One region of the Pantoea phytostimulans genome, then DNA from elsewhere that is predicted to be linked to it. Evidence: predicted binding sites of a transcription regulator. Region 1 holds the regulator's gene; each other region holds the start of a gene.

The links. Region 1 encodes ArgR, which controls arginine synthesis, uptake and breakdown. Its sites were predicted from a motif close to ANTGAATAAAAATACANT; they were not measured.
Region 2: argC (N-acetyl-gamma-glutamyl-phosphate reductase) is a predicted target of ArgR. The motif match lies at 2,595-2,612, and genes of this name have one in related genera.
Region 3: argF (ornithine carbamoyltransferase) is a predicted target of ArgR. The motif match lies at 2,874-2,891, and genes of this name have one in related genera.

The regions. Positions count from the first base shown of each region.
Region 1 covers NZ_CP173698.1:2,617,448-2,622,368, forward strand. The annotation lists gene mscM (miniconductance mechanosensitive channel MscM) at 1-1,326, shown strand, start outside; gene mdh (malate dehydrogenase) at 1,406-2,344, opposite strand; gene argR (transcriptional regulator ArgR) at 2,775-3,245, shown strand; gene yhcN (peroxide/acid stress response protein YhcN) at 3,732-3,995, shown strand; gene ACF2G4_RS12185 (YdgH/BhsA/McbA-like domain containing protein) at 4,088-4,354, shown strand; gene yhcN (peroxide/acid stress response protein YhcN) at 4,452-4,715, shown strand; gene ACF2G4_RS12195 (hypothetical protein) at 4,775-4,921, opposite strand, start outside.
Region 2 covers NZ_CP173698.1:2,947,524-2,952,444, reverse strand. The annotation lists gene ppc (phosphoenolpyruvate carboxylase) at 1-1,028, opposite strand, end outside; gene argE (acetylornithine deacetylase) at 1,400-2,548, opposite strand; gene argC (N-acetyl-gamma-glutamyl-phosphate reductase) at 2,716-3,720, shown strand; gene argB (acetylglutamate kinase) at 3,739-4,515, shown strand; gene ACF2G4_RS13795 (argininosuccinate synthase) at 4,540-4,921, shown strand, end outside.
Region 3 covers NZ_CP173698.1:3,617,786-3,622,706, forward strand. The annotation lists gene ridA (2-iminobutanoate/2-iminopropanoate deaminase) at 1-111, opposite strand, end outside; gene pyrI (aspartate carbamoyltransferase regulatory subunit) at 187-651, opposite strand; gene pyrB (aspartate carbamoyltransferase) at 664-1,599, opposite strand; gene argF (ornithine carbamoyltransferase) at 1,842-2,849, opposite strand; gene rraB (ribonuclease E inhibitor RraB) at 3,012-3,428, shown strand; gene miaE (tRNA isopentenyl-2-thiomethyl-A-37 hydroxylase MiaE) at 3,483-4,244, shown strand; gene ACF2G4_RS16855 (GNAT family N-acetyltransferase) at 4,285-4,791, opposite strand; gene ACF2G4_RS16860 (valine--tRNA ligase) at 4,875-4,921, opposite strand, start outside.

The DNA.
Region 1 (4,921 bases):
ATTAACCGCGTGTTGTGGAATTTGATGATTGCGATCCCCCTGCTCGCCGCCCTCGCCTCGGCGATTGGTTATCTGGCGACCGCGCAGGCGCTGTTGGCACGTCTGGAAACCTCGGTAGCGATCTGGTTCTTGTTGTTGATCATTTACCACATTATTCGTCGCTGGATGTTGATTCAGCGCCGTCGCCTCGGCTTTGATCGTGCCCGCGCACGCCGTGCCGATATATTGGCAAACCGCGCACGCAGCGAAGAAGAGAAAGAGCAAGGCGCGCAAAATGTGGATGCGATTGAGATAGAAGAACCGGTCATTGATCTTGATGCCATTAGTGCGCAATCGTTGCGGCTGGTGCGTTCTATTCTCACCTTGATTGCTTTGGTTTCGGTGATTGTCCTGTGGTCAGAAATTCATTCGGCCTTCGGCTTCCTTGAGAATATCCGTCTGTGGGATGTGAACACTTCTATACAAGGCGTCGAGAGCATTCAACCGATCACGCTTGGCTCAGTATTGATTGCGATCCTGGTGTTTATTATCACCACGCAGCTGGTACGTAATATGCCCGCACTGTTGGAGTTGGCTCTGCTACAACACCTTGATCTTACGCCTGGCACCGGTTACGCCATTACCACGCTAACCAAATATGTGTTGCTGTTAATTGGTGGCCTGCTGGGTTTCTCATTGATTGGTATTGAGTGGTCGAAACTGCAGTGGCTGGTCGCCGCACTCGGTGTTGGATTGGGCTTTGGTTTGCAGGAGATTTTCGCCAACTTTATTTCTGGCCTGATTATTCTGTTTGAAAAACCTATTCGCATCGGTGATACCGTGACAATTCGCGATCTCACCGGCAGCATTACCCGAATCAATACCCGTGCGACCACCATTACCGATTGGGACCGCAAAGAGATTATCGTGCCTAACAAAGCGTTCATTACCGAGCAGTTTGTTAACTGGTCCTTGTCAGATTCAGTAACACGTGTGGTGTTAACCATTCCAGCGCCTGCGAAAGTGAGCAGTGAAGAGGTTACGACCATTTTGAAACAGGCCGCCGAGCGCTGCAGTTATGTTCTGGATACTCCACCACCAGAAGCATTCCTGGTTGATTTACAGCAGGGCATTCAACTGTTTGAATTGCGTGTTCATGCCGCTGAGATGGGGCATCGCATGCCGCTGCGCCATGAATTGCATCAGCTCATCCTGCAAGGCTTTGACCAGCACGGCATTGAAATGCCCTTCCCTCCATTCCAGATGCGAATGGAAACGTTGGGCAAGAAAGCGCCAGCGACCAATGGCGCGCCCGCGTCACGTAATTTCAAATCAGGTGGTTTGTAGAAAAAGGTTTGTAGGGACAAAGAGCAAACAAAAACGCCCGGTTAAGCCGGGCGTTTTCCTGTTTATCTCACACTTACGCTTACTGCTTCACAAACTCTTCACCCTGCGCGATATCTTTCTTCAGGGTTTCTAACATGCCATCCAGTGCCTGCTGCTCAAAACTGCTTAAGTTACCCAATGGCTTGCGTTCAGCGACGCCATTTTTCCCCAGCAGCAGCGGTTGTGAGAAAAAGCGCGCATATTCCCCATCGCCTTCGACATAGGCACATTCCACCACGTTCTCTTCGCCTTGTAAGGCGCGTACCAGTGACAAGCCAAGGCGCGCTGCCGCTTGTCCCATGGATAACGTTGCTGAACCACCACCCGCTTTGGCTTCTACCACTTCAGTACCTGCATTCTGAATGCGTTTGGTTAAGTCCCTGACTTCCTGATCGCTAAAGCTGACGCCTTTAACCTGTGACAGCAGCGGCAGAATAGTCACGCCCGAATGCCCACCGATGACCGGAACTTCAATATCGCCCGGTGATTTGCCTTTTAGTTCAGCAACAAAAGTATTGGCGCGAATGATATCGAGCGTAGTGACACCAAACAGGCGGTTTTTATCATACACGCCATGTTTTTTAAGCACTTCAGCGGCAATGGCTACCGTAGTGTTGACGGGATTAGTGATGACGCCAATTAACGCTTTAGGTGCAGTTTGAGCAACCTGATCAATCAGGTTACGGACAATGCCCGCGTTGACGTTAAACAGGTCAGCGCGATCCATGCCAGGCTTACGTGCAACACCTGCAGAAATTAATACTACGTCAGCGCCTGTCAGGGCTGGCGTGGCATCTTCTCCACTGAAACCTTGAATTTTTACCGCAGTAGGAATATGGCTGAGATCGACAGCGACGCCAGGCGTAACCGCGGCGATATCATAAAGGGTGAGTTCTGAACCCGCAGGAAGCTGCGTTTTGAGTAAGAGTGCGAGCGCTTGGCCAATGCCACCTGCAGCACCGAGGACGGCAACTTTCATTCGTGACTCCTTATTAAGGTGGGGCAGAGAAGAGCCGAAATTCCATCTGAGTCAGACCTTAATCAACAGCTCAGGCGATGACGATTATCCGCGCTCATTCTACGTGCTAACGCGCTTAATCTCCGGATTCAATAATTACTTATCATCTCATTACCTGAATGACCGACAACTTCGCCGTCTGCAGACAGAGAACGGCTGTGTTCGTTATCTGTTGCTACATCTCCAATAGTATAACAACTTTGCAACCTTTGCCCTGATGCGTCATAAAGCGCGGTTTTGGTCTGAACAAAAATCTTTGCTATTATCCACGCCCGCTGGCCGCTTCAGATAGCTCACTTGCTAACCAATTGAATAAAAATTCATTTAAATGCATAATCATCGCTCTGCCGTGGGCTGAATCCCGGTTATTCCCCTTTTTTATTGGTAACCTATGCGAAACCCATCCAAACAAGACGATCTGATTAAGGCCTTTAAAGCCTTATTAAAAGAAGAAAAGTTCAGTTCCCAAGGCGAGATTGTTCAGGCGCTGCAGGATGAAGGCTTCGAGAATATTAACCAGTCAAAGGTTTCTCGTATGCTCACCAAGTTTGGCGCAGTGCGTACTCGCAACGCCAAAATGGAGATGGTTTACTGTTTACCTGCAGAATTAGGCGTGCCCACCACCACCAGTCCACTGAAAAATTTGGTGCTGGATATCGATTACAACGATGCGCTGGTGGTGATTCATACCAGTCCCGGCGCGGCTCAGTTGATTGCACGCTTGCTGGACTCCTTAGGAAAATCAGAAGGTATTCTTGGCACTATTGCAGGTGATGACACCATCTTTATCACCCCTGCCCGCGCCTTCACAGTTAAACAACTGCACGACGCTATTCTGGTTTTATTCGAACAAGAGCTATAAACCCCGCTTTGGCTGCCGGCAGTTAACCTGCCGGTTACGCGTTCTTTTCTCTCTGTTACACAAGAAACTCAATTTTTTTCTTAAAATTCAGTACATTGAAATTAAATTGCTTCATATTTAGCGCTGCGCGAAAATGGTTAAACCTTTGCGCCAACTTAACCTTTTGCGCTATTTTACACTGCTTTACATCACAGACTTAGCGTCATTACCCAGATCTAAATCAACCTGTAGCCATATCGACCATTACTTTTCGCACAAAAAGACAAAGTGATGCATGTCACTGTTTTAACGTGAAATTAACCACCCAAGCTCATTTTATAACCACTTTTTATAACTTAAGGTTATTAAAATATGTCATAAGGATAAAGAATCGCAAAAAAACATTATTAGCAGAGTATTAATTTCTTCCGTTATTAGTTCTATACTTGTTTTCGTGATGCGAATCACACAAACAAAAAGATAAAAACAGACGACGAGGAAATATATATGAACGTTAAAACCACTATCGCCACCCTGAGTATTCTATCTGCCCTGTCATTTGGTGCTGTTGCAGCTGATTCTATCAATACTTCGCAAGCGCAAAATTTGCAGTCCGTTGGCACCATAAGTGTTAGCGGTGTCGCTGGCTCGCCAATGGATATCAACCAGAAGCTGAGTGATAAAGCCGATCAGCAAGGCGCAAAAGCCTATCGTGTGATTGAGGCTTACAACAACGGCAACTACCACGCGACGGCTGAACTTTACAACTAAGTTCAGGCGATAAGACAACAGATAACGGGCGGCCTTTTTGAAGCGCGCATATGCACTTCGGGTTGCCACCTCAAATTTCAGGAGAGTGAATCATGAAAACCAAATTAACCCTTGCCGTATTAAGTCTGGCTTCTGTTCTGTCATTTGGCGCTAGCGCTGCCAGCTTGGTTTCAAATCAACAGGCGCAGACTCTACAGCCTATGAATCAAACCATTACCGTAAGTGGTCGTGATGGTGATCAGACGAATATCCGTGAAGTGCTTTCTGAGAAAGCCGATGCGCAAGGTGCCAGCCACTATCGTGTTATCGAGAACAATCAAGACAACACCTATCACGTGACAGCTGAGCTGTATAAATAATTAACCGAACCGGTGTTTAAACGACACCTGACACATATCGACGACCCGCTTCATCTTTGAATTCCGCAGGTTGTTGATTGTAATGAGGAGACGAATTATGAAAATCAAAGCAACCATCGCTACAGTTAGCCTGCTTTCAGTTATCGCTTTTGGCGCATCTGCTGCCCAGCTAGTGACTGAACAGCAAGCACAAAATATGCAGCCTGCGGGAACCATCACCATTAGTGGTACGGCTGGCGCACCAATGGATTATCGTGCGCAGCTTTCTCAGAAAGCCGATGAGCAAGGTGCCAGCGCTTATAAAGTGATTGAAGCACGTACCGGTGACAATTATCACCTCACCGCTGAGCTCTATAAATAATTCCTCGTCAGTTTCTTGACGAACCCTTTGGCCCCGCTCGTCGGGGCCCTTTTTCGTTGTTATTTGACATTGAAATGGAGTTGACCTTCCAGCTCTTCTTCTGCTTCATCAAATAATAAAATTAGCGCGCCGTAGCGTCTTTTCTGTCCCTTGCCTAAGTTCACAAATTCGATGTGTAGCGGCATAGGCAGTATTTCACCCGTAAC
Region 2 (4,921 bases), 330 kb from region 1:
GCCGGGCGCGGCAGTCGTTCGCCTTTCAGGCGACGTTCAAGAAAGGATTGCGTCGACATCAGCTGGCTGCGGATGCGCTTCAGAATCATGCGATAGGGCTCAATCGCTTCGGGATCGCCGCACAGGTCGCGCACTTCATCGCTGCATTCTGACATCGACAGTTCGGAAATCAGCACACCAATATCACGCAGGAACAGATCCGCAGCTTTCCAGCGACTTAGCTGCATGGCATGACGCGTAATTGCGGCGGTAACGTTAGGGTTACCATCACGATCGCCACCCATCCACGACGTAAACTGCACCGGCACAAAATCCACCGGAAGTTTGATGCCGAACGCTTCTTCAACCTGTTCATTCAACTCGCGCAGGAAAGCCGGTACGCCTTCCCATAAGCTGTTTTCCACCACCGCAAAGCCCCATTTGGCCTCATCGATAGGCGTTGGGCGATATTTACGAATTTCATCGGTATGCCATGCCTGCGCGACCAGTTGGCGCAGGCGGCGCATGATTTGGTTGCGCTCGTAATCGGAAATGTCGCTGTGATCAAGCTGCTTTAAACAGCTGTTCACTTCCACCAGCTTGTGAATCAGCGTGCGGCGCGTAATTTCGGTTGGATGCGCTGTCAGCACCAATTCCAGCGACAGCGATTCAATGGCTTCACGGATAGCGCTTTCGCTAATGTCTTTCTGCTGCTTGAGGCTTTCAAAAGTTTTTTTCAGCAGTTCCGGGTGGTTCGCCCCTTCGCCGCTGTGAGAAATAGTTTGATACTGTTCAGCCACATTGGTGAGGTTAAGGAACTGACTAAACGCACGCGCGACGGGCAGAAGCTCGTCATTAGACAAATTTTGCAGCGTGTTCAGCAGTTCCTTGCGATGAGTGTCATTTCCTGCACGGGATGACTTGGACAGTTTGCGGATGGTTTCCACCCGGTCGAGGATGTTCTCTCCAAGCGCATCCTTAATCGTATCCCCGAGCAGTTTGCCGAGCATACTGACATTACTTCGCATTGCGGAATATTGTTCGTTCATTTGACCCTGACACCCTTATCGTCTTAATAAACTTCTACACCCAGCCGTTTTCAGGCCGCAAAAAAAAGCAGACAACTTTTACTTTTCTCAGTCACAACCGCGTGTCGCTTCTGAGGATTCGCTCAGTTGCTGCCTTTCTGCAATCTGAAATTGTTTGGATAATCACCCAATGGGCATAACATCGTCTTTTATCTAGCCACGTAATGCTTCATTCGTCAATTGACTTAAAGTGAAGCAAACGTGCAGCTAAATGACGGAAATTCATAGAATTTAACTGACAGGAAGCGGGATAAGTTATTCTTATTGCTAAATCCCACAGAATGACGGGGCATTTTGCTGTTAATACAGTGAAATGCCCCATTTGATGTTAATCAGTGACAAAAATGCTGCACGACCTGATTTATCAGCTCACGAGTCGGCTTAATAAATGCAGTATCAATAAATTCATCTGGCTGGTGTGCCTGATTAATTGATCCTGGGCCTAAAACCAAGGTTGGGCACAATTGCTGAATAAAAGGCGCTTCGGTGCAGTAGTTCACCACTTCAGTCGGCGTACCCAGCAATTTTTCCACCACTTTCACCAGTTCATGATTGGCAGGGCATTCATATCCGGGAATCGGCGGATGCAGTTCGCCTACCGTAATGCGACCCGGCCAGCGCGCACTTACGGGTGCCAGCGCGTCGTTAAGTAATTCGTCTAAATCACTCAGTGTCAGACCCGGCAGCGGACGAATATCCATGTGCAGTTCACAGCAGGCACAAATGCGGTTTGCCGCATCACCACCATGAATATGGCCAAAGTTCATGGTTGGATAGGGAATCGCAAATGCGTCATGGTGATAACGCTCTTTCAACGTGTTACGCAGCTGCATTAAATGACCAATGGCATCATGCATCAGCTCAATCGCATTCACGCCGCGAGAAGGATCGCTGGAGTGGCCCGACTGGCCCTGAACACGAATCGCATTGGAAAGATGGCCTTTGTGAGCGCGTACGGGTTTCAGCGAAGTCGGCTCGCCGATGATCGCGCAATCTGGACGCAACTGAGTCGACTCAGAAAAATACTTAGCGCCCGCCATGGTGGTTTCTTCGTCAGCGGTGGCCAGAATGTAGAGCGGTTTGCTTAGAGTGGTCACGTCCACATCACGCAGCGTATCGAGAATGAAAGCAAAAAAGCCTTTCATATCGGCAGTGCCTAAACCGTAGAGCTTGTTGTCATGCTCAGTTAGCGTGAAGGGATCACGCGTCCAGCGCCCATCGTCGAAGGGGACGGTGTCGGTGTGACCGGCGAGCAGCAGCCCGCCAGCCCCAATTCCGGTGCGGGCCAGCATGTTGAATTTATTGCGCGTGCCGGGTACCGGCTGCACTTCAACGCTGAAGCCGAGGTCACGGAACCAGCCGGCCAACAAATTGATTAAAGTTTCATTACTCTGATCCAGCGCAGCGTCGGTTGCGCTGATTGATGGCGTAGCGATCAACTGGCGGTACAGTTCGATAAAAGGCGGTAATTTTGACTTCACTGTTGACGGTCCTTGAGTTAGGATGTATCAATATTCATGCATTAATAGTGAATAAAAATACATAAACGTCGTCTGCATGTGAACCTAAATTTTCTGCAAACGACATCGTGGGCAACGGGGCAAGGCCGCGACCCGGAACGTGTGACTGTAAAAAGGTATACAGCCTGATGTTGAATACGCTGATCGTTGGTGCCAGTGGTTACGCTGGCGTAGAGCTTGCCACCTTCCTGAATCGCCATCCACATATGAACATAACCGCTTTGGCGGTTTCAGCGCAAAGCCCTGACGCCGGAAAGCGCTTATCTGAACTTCATCCACAGCTAAAAGGTGTGGTTGATCTGCCGCTGCAACCGCTCAGCAGTGCAGCTGAGTGGGCAGATAAAGTCGATGTGGTGTTCCTGGCGACTGCCCACGAAGTTAGCCATGATCTGGCGCCGGAATTTCTTAAGGCCGGCTGCGTGGTATTCGATTTGTCAGGCGCTTTCCGCGTTAACGATGGCAACTTCTATACCCAATATTACGGTTTTACTCATCAGCATGGCGACTGGCTGGATAAAGCAGTTTACGGCCTGGCTGAGTTTCAGCACGAGAAAATTAAAGAAGCGCAGCTGGTCGCCGTGCCGGGTTGTTACCCAACGGCATCTCAGCTGGCGTTGAAACCGCTGTTGGATGCAGGCCTGCTGAATGAGGCGCAATGGCCAGTGATCAACGCGACCAGCGGCGTGAGCGGTGCAGGGCGTAAAGCCAACGTGGGCACCAGCTTTTGCGAAGTGAGTTTGCAGCCTTACGGACTGTTTAATCATCGTCATCACCCCGAAATCGTGGCGCATCTTGGTACGCCGGTGATTTTTACCCCACATCTCGGCAGCTTCCCGCGTGGAATTTTGGCCACAATCACCTGCCGCCTGAAAGCAGGCGTGAGCCGCGAAGATATCGCGGAAGCGTTCCATAACGCCTATCACGACAAACCGCTGGTGCGGGTTTACGAAGAAGGCGTTCCGGCGTTGAAAGCGGTGGTTGGCCTGCCTTATTGTGATATTGGTTTTGCCGTACAGGGCGAGCATTTAATTGTGGTCGCAGCCGAAGACAATTTGCTGAAAGGTGCTGCGTCGCAGGCGGTGCAATGCATGAACATTCGTTTCGGCTTCCCTGAAACGCAGTCACTGATTTAACGGACGAGTGAATTAACGATGAGCAATCCCTTAATTATCAAGCTTGGCGGCGTGTTGTTGGACAGCGAAGAAGCGCTGGCCCGTTTGTTCGATGCGCTGTTGACTTACCGCACCGCGCATCAGCGCCCGTTGATCATCGTTCACGGTGGCGGTTGCCTGGTGGACGAGCTGATGAAAAAACTCGCGCTGCCGGTAAAGAAAAAAGACGGTTTGCGCGTCACGCCTGCCGACCAAATCGACATCATCACCGGTGCGTTGGCAGGAACCGCCAACAAAACGCTGCTGGCGTGGGCGAAAAAATATGGCATTAATTCTGTGGGCCTCTGTGTGGGGGATGCCGGTTTAGTGAATGTGGCGCAGTTCGATGAAGAGCTAGGACATGTTGGCAATGCCACGCCAGGCAATCCTGCGTTACTCAATACCTTGCTGAATGCGGGATATATGCCCGTTGTCAGTTCAATCGGTATTACCGACAGCGGCGAGCTGATGAACGTCAATGCCGACCAAGCCGCGACCGCGCTGGCTGCAACTATCGGTGCCGATTTAGTCTTGCTATCAGATGTCAGCGGTATTCTGGACGGCAAAGGTCAGCGCATCGAAGAGATGACCGCTGAAAAAGCTGAACAGTTAATTGCCCAAGGCATCATTACTGATGGCATGATTGTTAAAGTGCACGCGGCGCTTGATGCCGCCCGCACGCTGGGCCGCCCAGTGGATATCGCCAGCTGGCGTCACGCTGAGCAACTGCCTACTCTTTTTAACGGCGTGTCGATTGGCACCCGGATTCTCGCTTAACGACTCTGATTCAAGGATTACGAAATGCAAACGCAAGGCATCAAAAAAATCGTTCTGGCTTACTCCGGTGGCCTTGATACTTCAGCCATCATTCCATGGCTGAAAGAGAACTATGGCGGCTGTGAAGTGGTCGCGTTCGTGGCAGATATCGGTCAGGAACGCAGCGATCTGGAAGGCGTTGAAAAGAAAGCGCTACAGTCGGGTGCCTCAGAATGTCACGTTGTTGATCTGCGTGAAGAATTTATCAGTGATTATGTCTATCCCGTGCTGCAAACTGGCGCACTGTACGAAGGCACTTATCTGCTGGGCACCTCAATGGCACGTCCAATCATCGCGAAAGCACAGGTGGAGCTGGCGCTGAAAGTGGGTGCTGATGCGCTGTGCCACGGCGCTACTGGTAAAGGTA
Region 3 (4,921 bases), 1.0 Mb from region 1:
CGGATCAACGGGAATCTGGCCCGAAGTGATAATCATGCTGCCAAGATCAACGCCCTGAACATAAGGACCGATTGCTGCCGGGGCTTTTTCCGTACTGATTTCGCGAGACATTATTGCTCCTGGGTTGTGTGCAATAGCGGCATCACAGCGCCGCCGACGGTTCCATTATAGGGACGAGAAAATGGATTACCAGTGACCCAACACCACATGACGAGCGAACTCTTTCTCGCAATATTTGCACTTCAAATGCACATCATCGGCACGACTTTTCACCGCAAAGCTGGAGAACACCGGCTCGCTGCGGCTAATGCAGTTGCTGTTCGGGCAAGTCAGCACACGGTCGATGCGGTCCGGCAAGGTGGGCGCAATCTTTGCGACCACTTCATATTCGTCGATACGGTTGACCGTCGCATGTGGCGCGTAAACTGCCAGCTGGTTGATCTGGTCATCAGTGAGAAAAGTGTTTTCAATCTTGATCAAATCTTTGCGGCCCATTTCACCTGACGGCAAATTCAAGCCGATAGTAATGCGCTGATCGGTCTCGGTCAGGCGAAACAGCGACAGCAGCTTAAAGCCAACCTGAGCGGGAATGTGGTCGATTACTGTGCCGCGTTTGATCGCTTCGACCTGCAATTTATTGTCGTGAGTCATGCTGTTTGCTCCTTACAGGGCGAGTTCGCTGTTAAGTACCAACGCCAGCAAAGCCTGACGCGCGTAAATGCCATTGCCGGCCTGCTGGAAATACCAGGCGTAAGGCGTTTTATCCACATCGGTAGTAATTTCATCGATGCGCGGCAGCGGATGCAGCACCTTCATATTGTCACGCGCATCGGCTAAATCGGCGGCGCGAAGAATGAACTGGGCTTTCACGTTGGCATATTCGGACGGATCAAGACGCTCTTTTTGCACGCGCGTCATATAGAGAATATCCAGCTCTGGCATCACCTCTTCAAAACTGTCGTGACGCGACCATGTAATGTTCTGCTCATCCAGCATGTCAGTGATGTAAGCCGGCATCGCCAACGCATCGGGTGCGATGAAGAAGAAGCGGTTGCCATCAAATTTGGCCAGCGCCTGCGTCAGTGAATGCACGGTGCGGCCATATTTCAGGTCGCCGACCATGGCGACATTGAAGTTGTCGAGGCGACTTTGCGTTTCGCGAATGGTAAACAGATCCAGCAGGGTTTGTGTCGGGTGCTGATTCGCGCCATCACCGGCGTTAAGCACAGGAATACCGCCGGAAAACTCCGTTGCCAGACGCGCTGCGCCTTCTTGCGGATGACGCATCACAATCGCATCAACGTAGGTGCTGATCACTGAAATGGTGTCCGCCAGCGTTTCACCTTTTTTGCCCAGCGACGTATTGCTGCCGTCAGAAAAGCCGACAACCGAGGCGCCTAAACGATGCATGGCGGATTCGAACGACAAACGGGTTCGCGTCGATGCCTCAAAAAAGCAGCTGGCGATCACGTTGTGTTTTAATAACTCCGGCTGCGGGTTGGCTTTGAGCTGCGCGGCGGTATGCAGCACCAACTCCAGCTCGTCGCGGCTGAGATCGTTAATTGAAATAATGTGCTTGCGATATAGCGGGTTAGCCATAGCTCTCTCCTCTGCGCTGCCGGATTTCAGACAAAAAAAAGCCCCTGATTAAGGGGCTTTTTTAAGATCGGGTCGATGACGGAAAGAAACAGATGCGCCGCCTGCATTCAGGCGAGATTGGGCGTCAAATTTTTCGTTGCGCTGTTGCATGTTTCCTCCGGCAAATTGTGGCGCATTATACGCATTCAGTAATTTGCTTCAAGGGTAAATCGCACACAACGAAAACGTTTGCTCCGGCTTATTTATCGCTGGCCGAGCGTCGCCACCATCACCGCCTTAATGGTATGCATACGGTTTTCCGCCTGATCAAAGACCACGCTGTGCGCGGATTCGAACACCTCATCACTGACTTCCATACCCTTGTGCAAACCATATTGTTCCGCCATCTGGCGTCCCAGGGTGGTTTGATCATCATGGAAGGCGGGTAGACAATGCAAAAATTTCACCGCTGGGTTGCCGGTCAGCGCCAGCATCTCGCTGTTAACCTGATAACCCCGCAGCAAGGCGATACGCTCTTCCCACACCGCTTTAGGTTCGCCCATCGATACCCAAACGTCGGTATAGATAAAGTCCGCACCTTGTACGCCTTCAGCAATGTTTTCGGTCAGCGTGATTTTGCCACCGGTTTGCTGTGCCGCCTGGCGACAATGTGCCACCAGCTCTTCTTCCGGCCAGCAGCCTTTTGGCGCCACTAAACGCAGATCTAACCCTACCAACGCGGCGGCTTCCAGCATGGTATTCCCCATGTTGTTACGCGCATCACCAACGTAGACCAACGTCATTTCGCTGAGTTTTTTAGTCGGCAGCTGTTCCTGCATGGTCAGTAGATCGGCGAGTAACTGCGTAGGATGAAACTCTGTGGTTAAGCCATTCCACACCGGCACACCGGCATATTCAGCCAGAGTTTCAACCAACGCCTGGCCATAGCCGCGATATTGTATGCCGTCATACATGCGGCCTAAAACGCGTGCGGTATCTTTCATCGATTCTTTATGGCCAATCTGGCTACCGCTTGGGCCGAGATAGGTGACGTTTGCGCCTTGATCGTAAGCGGCAACTTCGAAAGAGCATCGGGTACGGGTCGAGTCTTTTTCGAAGATGAGCGCAATGTTTTTGCCTTTCAGATACTGCTTTTCAGTCGCACTTTTTTTTGTGCTTTTTAATTCAGCTGAAAGGGTAAGCAGATAATCGATTTCGGCAGGGGAAAAATCCAGTAATCTCAGGAAATGGCGTTGATAAAGCTGACTCATGCAGCGCTCCATGTAACCAATGCAAATGAATTAAAATTCAATCTAACCGTATGAATATGCATTTTCAACCCCGGCGTGAATAAACTTTTCGTTTTGTGTAGTGGCGCGCCGGGCAGTGTGGGAAAATACTTGATTATTGCCAAACTCAGAGAGGACATCGCCATGGCATATGAAGCATTGTTGGAAGAGCAGCGTGAAGAGACGCGCCTGATCATTGAAGAGCTGCTGGAGGATGGCAGCGATCCCGACGCGCTCTATACCATTGAGCATCATCTCTCATGCAACAACTTTGACTCACTTGAAAAAGCCGCTGTAGATGCGTTCAAGCTGGGCTATGAAGTGACCGAGCCGGAAGAGCTGGAGCTGGAAGATGGCACCACGGTGATGTGCGTGGATATCATCAGCGAAGCGGCGTTAAAGCCAGAGCTGATTGATGCACAGGTCGAGCAACTGGTGAATCTGATTGGTAAATACAACGTCGATTATGACGGTTGGGGCACCTATTTCGAAGATCCAGACGCGGAAGATGAAGACGACGAAATCCTCGATGACGAAGAAGATGACGGTATTCGTCACTAATTTCTAGCGGGCGGAGCATGCTCCGCCTCCTTTTTTAACCCACGTTTTAATCTGATGAACTACGCACCGTTACTCGAACCCATCTATCAATTCCTTCATTGCCGTACGCCGCAAGCCTGGATAGACGAAGCGCGCAAGCCGGAAAACCTTACGCTGTTACTGACCGATCATCTGGTTTGCGAGCTCAAGGCGGCACAAACCGCGGTGTGGTTGATTCGCAAATATGTCGCTGACAAGCCCAGCGGCGAGGCTATTCGTGCCTGGTTGAAGCCGTATGAAGATTTTATCTTTCGCGAAGATGGCGACAGCGATTTCATTAACGCGCATAAAAACCTGACCAAACGCGTTATTGTTCGCAATGAATTGCCGTGGGCGGATGATTTGGTTGAGAAGATGGTGCTGCTGATTAAAGAAGAGCTGCATCACTTTTATCAGGTTTGGGAAATTATGCAGTCGCGCGGGTTGGTTTATCAAAAAATCACCTCAAGCCGTTATGCAAAATCGCTGCTGCGCGAAGTCACCACGCACGAGCCAGATACGCTGATCGACAAGCTGATTTGTGGTGCCTATATTGAAGCGCGCTCCTGCGAACGGTTCGCCAGTTTAGCGCCCTATCTGGATAGCGAACTGGAGGCCTTTTATATTTCGCTGTTGCGTTCAGAAGCGCGTCATTATCAAGATTATTTGACGCTGGCCGCGCAGATTTCACCCAAGGATATTGCGCCAAGGGTGCAGATGATTGGTGAAACTGAAGGGCGGTTAATTAGCGAGCCGGATAACGAACTGCGTTTTCATAGCGGTCTGCCCGCGTTTTGACGGTTTTTTTCCCTCATCCGCAAGCGGATGAGGGACAGGATTACAGCACTTTCAACATCCGCACTTCACAATCTACATGGCCGGTGCAGCCCATGGCGCGATCAATTAATTCAAAACCCAGCGACTCATAGAGTTTGATCGCCCGCGTCAGGCTGGCGGTGGTTTCAAGATAGCAGCGACGAAAACCGCGCTGGCGCGCATGTTCCATGGCACAGATTGCCAGTTCACGCGCCAAACCTAAGCCGCGCACATCGGGCATGAAATACATCTTTTGCAACTCACAGATATCTGGCGCGCTACAGGCCAGGGCGGCGATGCCGCCGCCGCCCATTACTTTGCCTTGATATTCGACAATCCAATAAGCGCTGTGTTCGGCGCTGTAAACCTCAGAGAGTCGATCAAGGTCAGGATCGGAAACGGTATAGCCTTTGTCGGCAGTCAGGCCGAACTCCGCAGAAACAACTCGAATAACCTGCGCGATATGCGCATTGTCGGCGGCAGTGATTGGACGCACCTGAAGGTCACGTCGCGTTGCGGTGGTAGTCATCATCTCTTCCGAATCTATTGCGAAATAAATAAAAAAAGCCGGGCTTAGCCCGGCTTGATAATTAAGCAGTCAGACTAAGACGCTTACAATGCCGCAATCACGGCCTGCTGTTCAATCAGTTTTGTTTTTG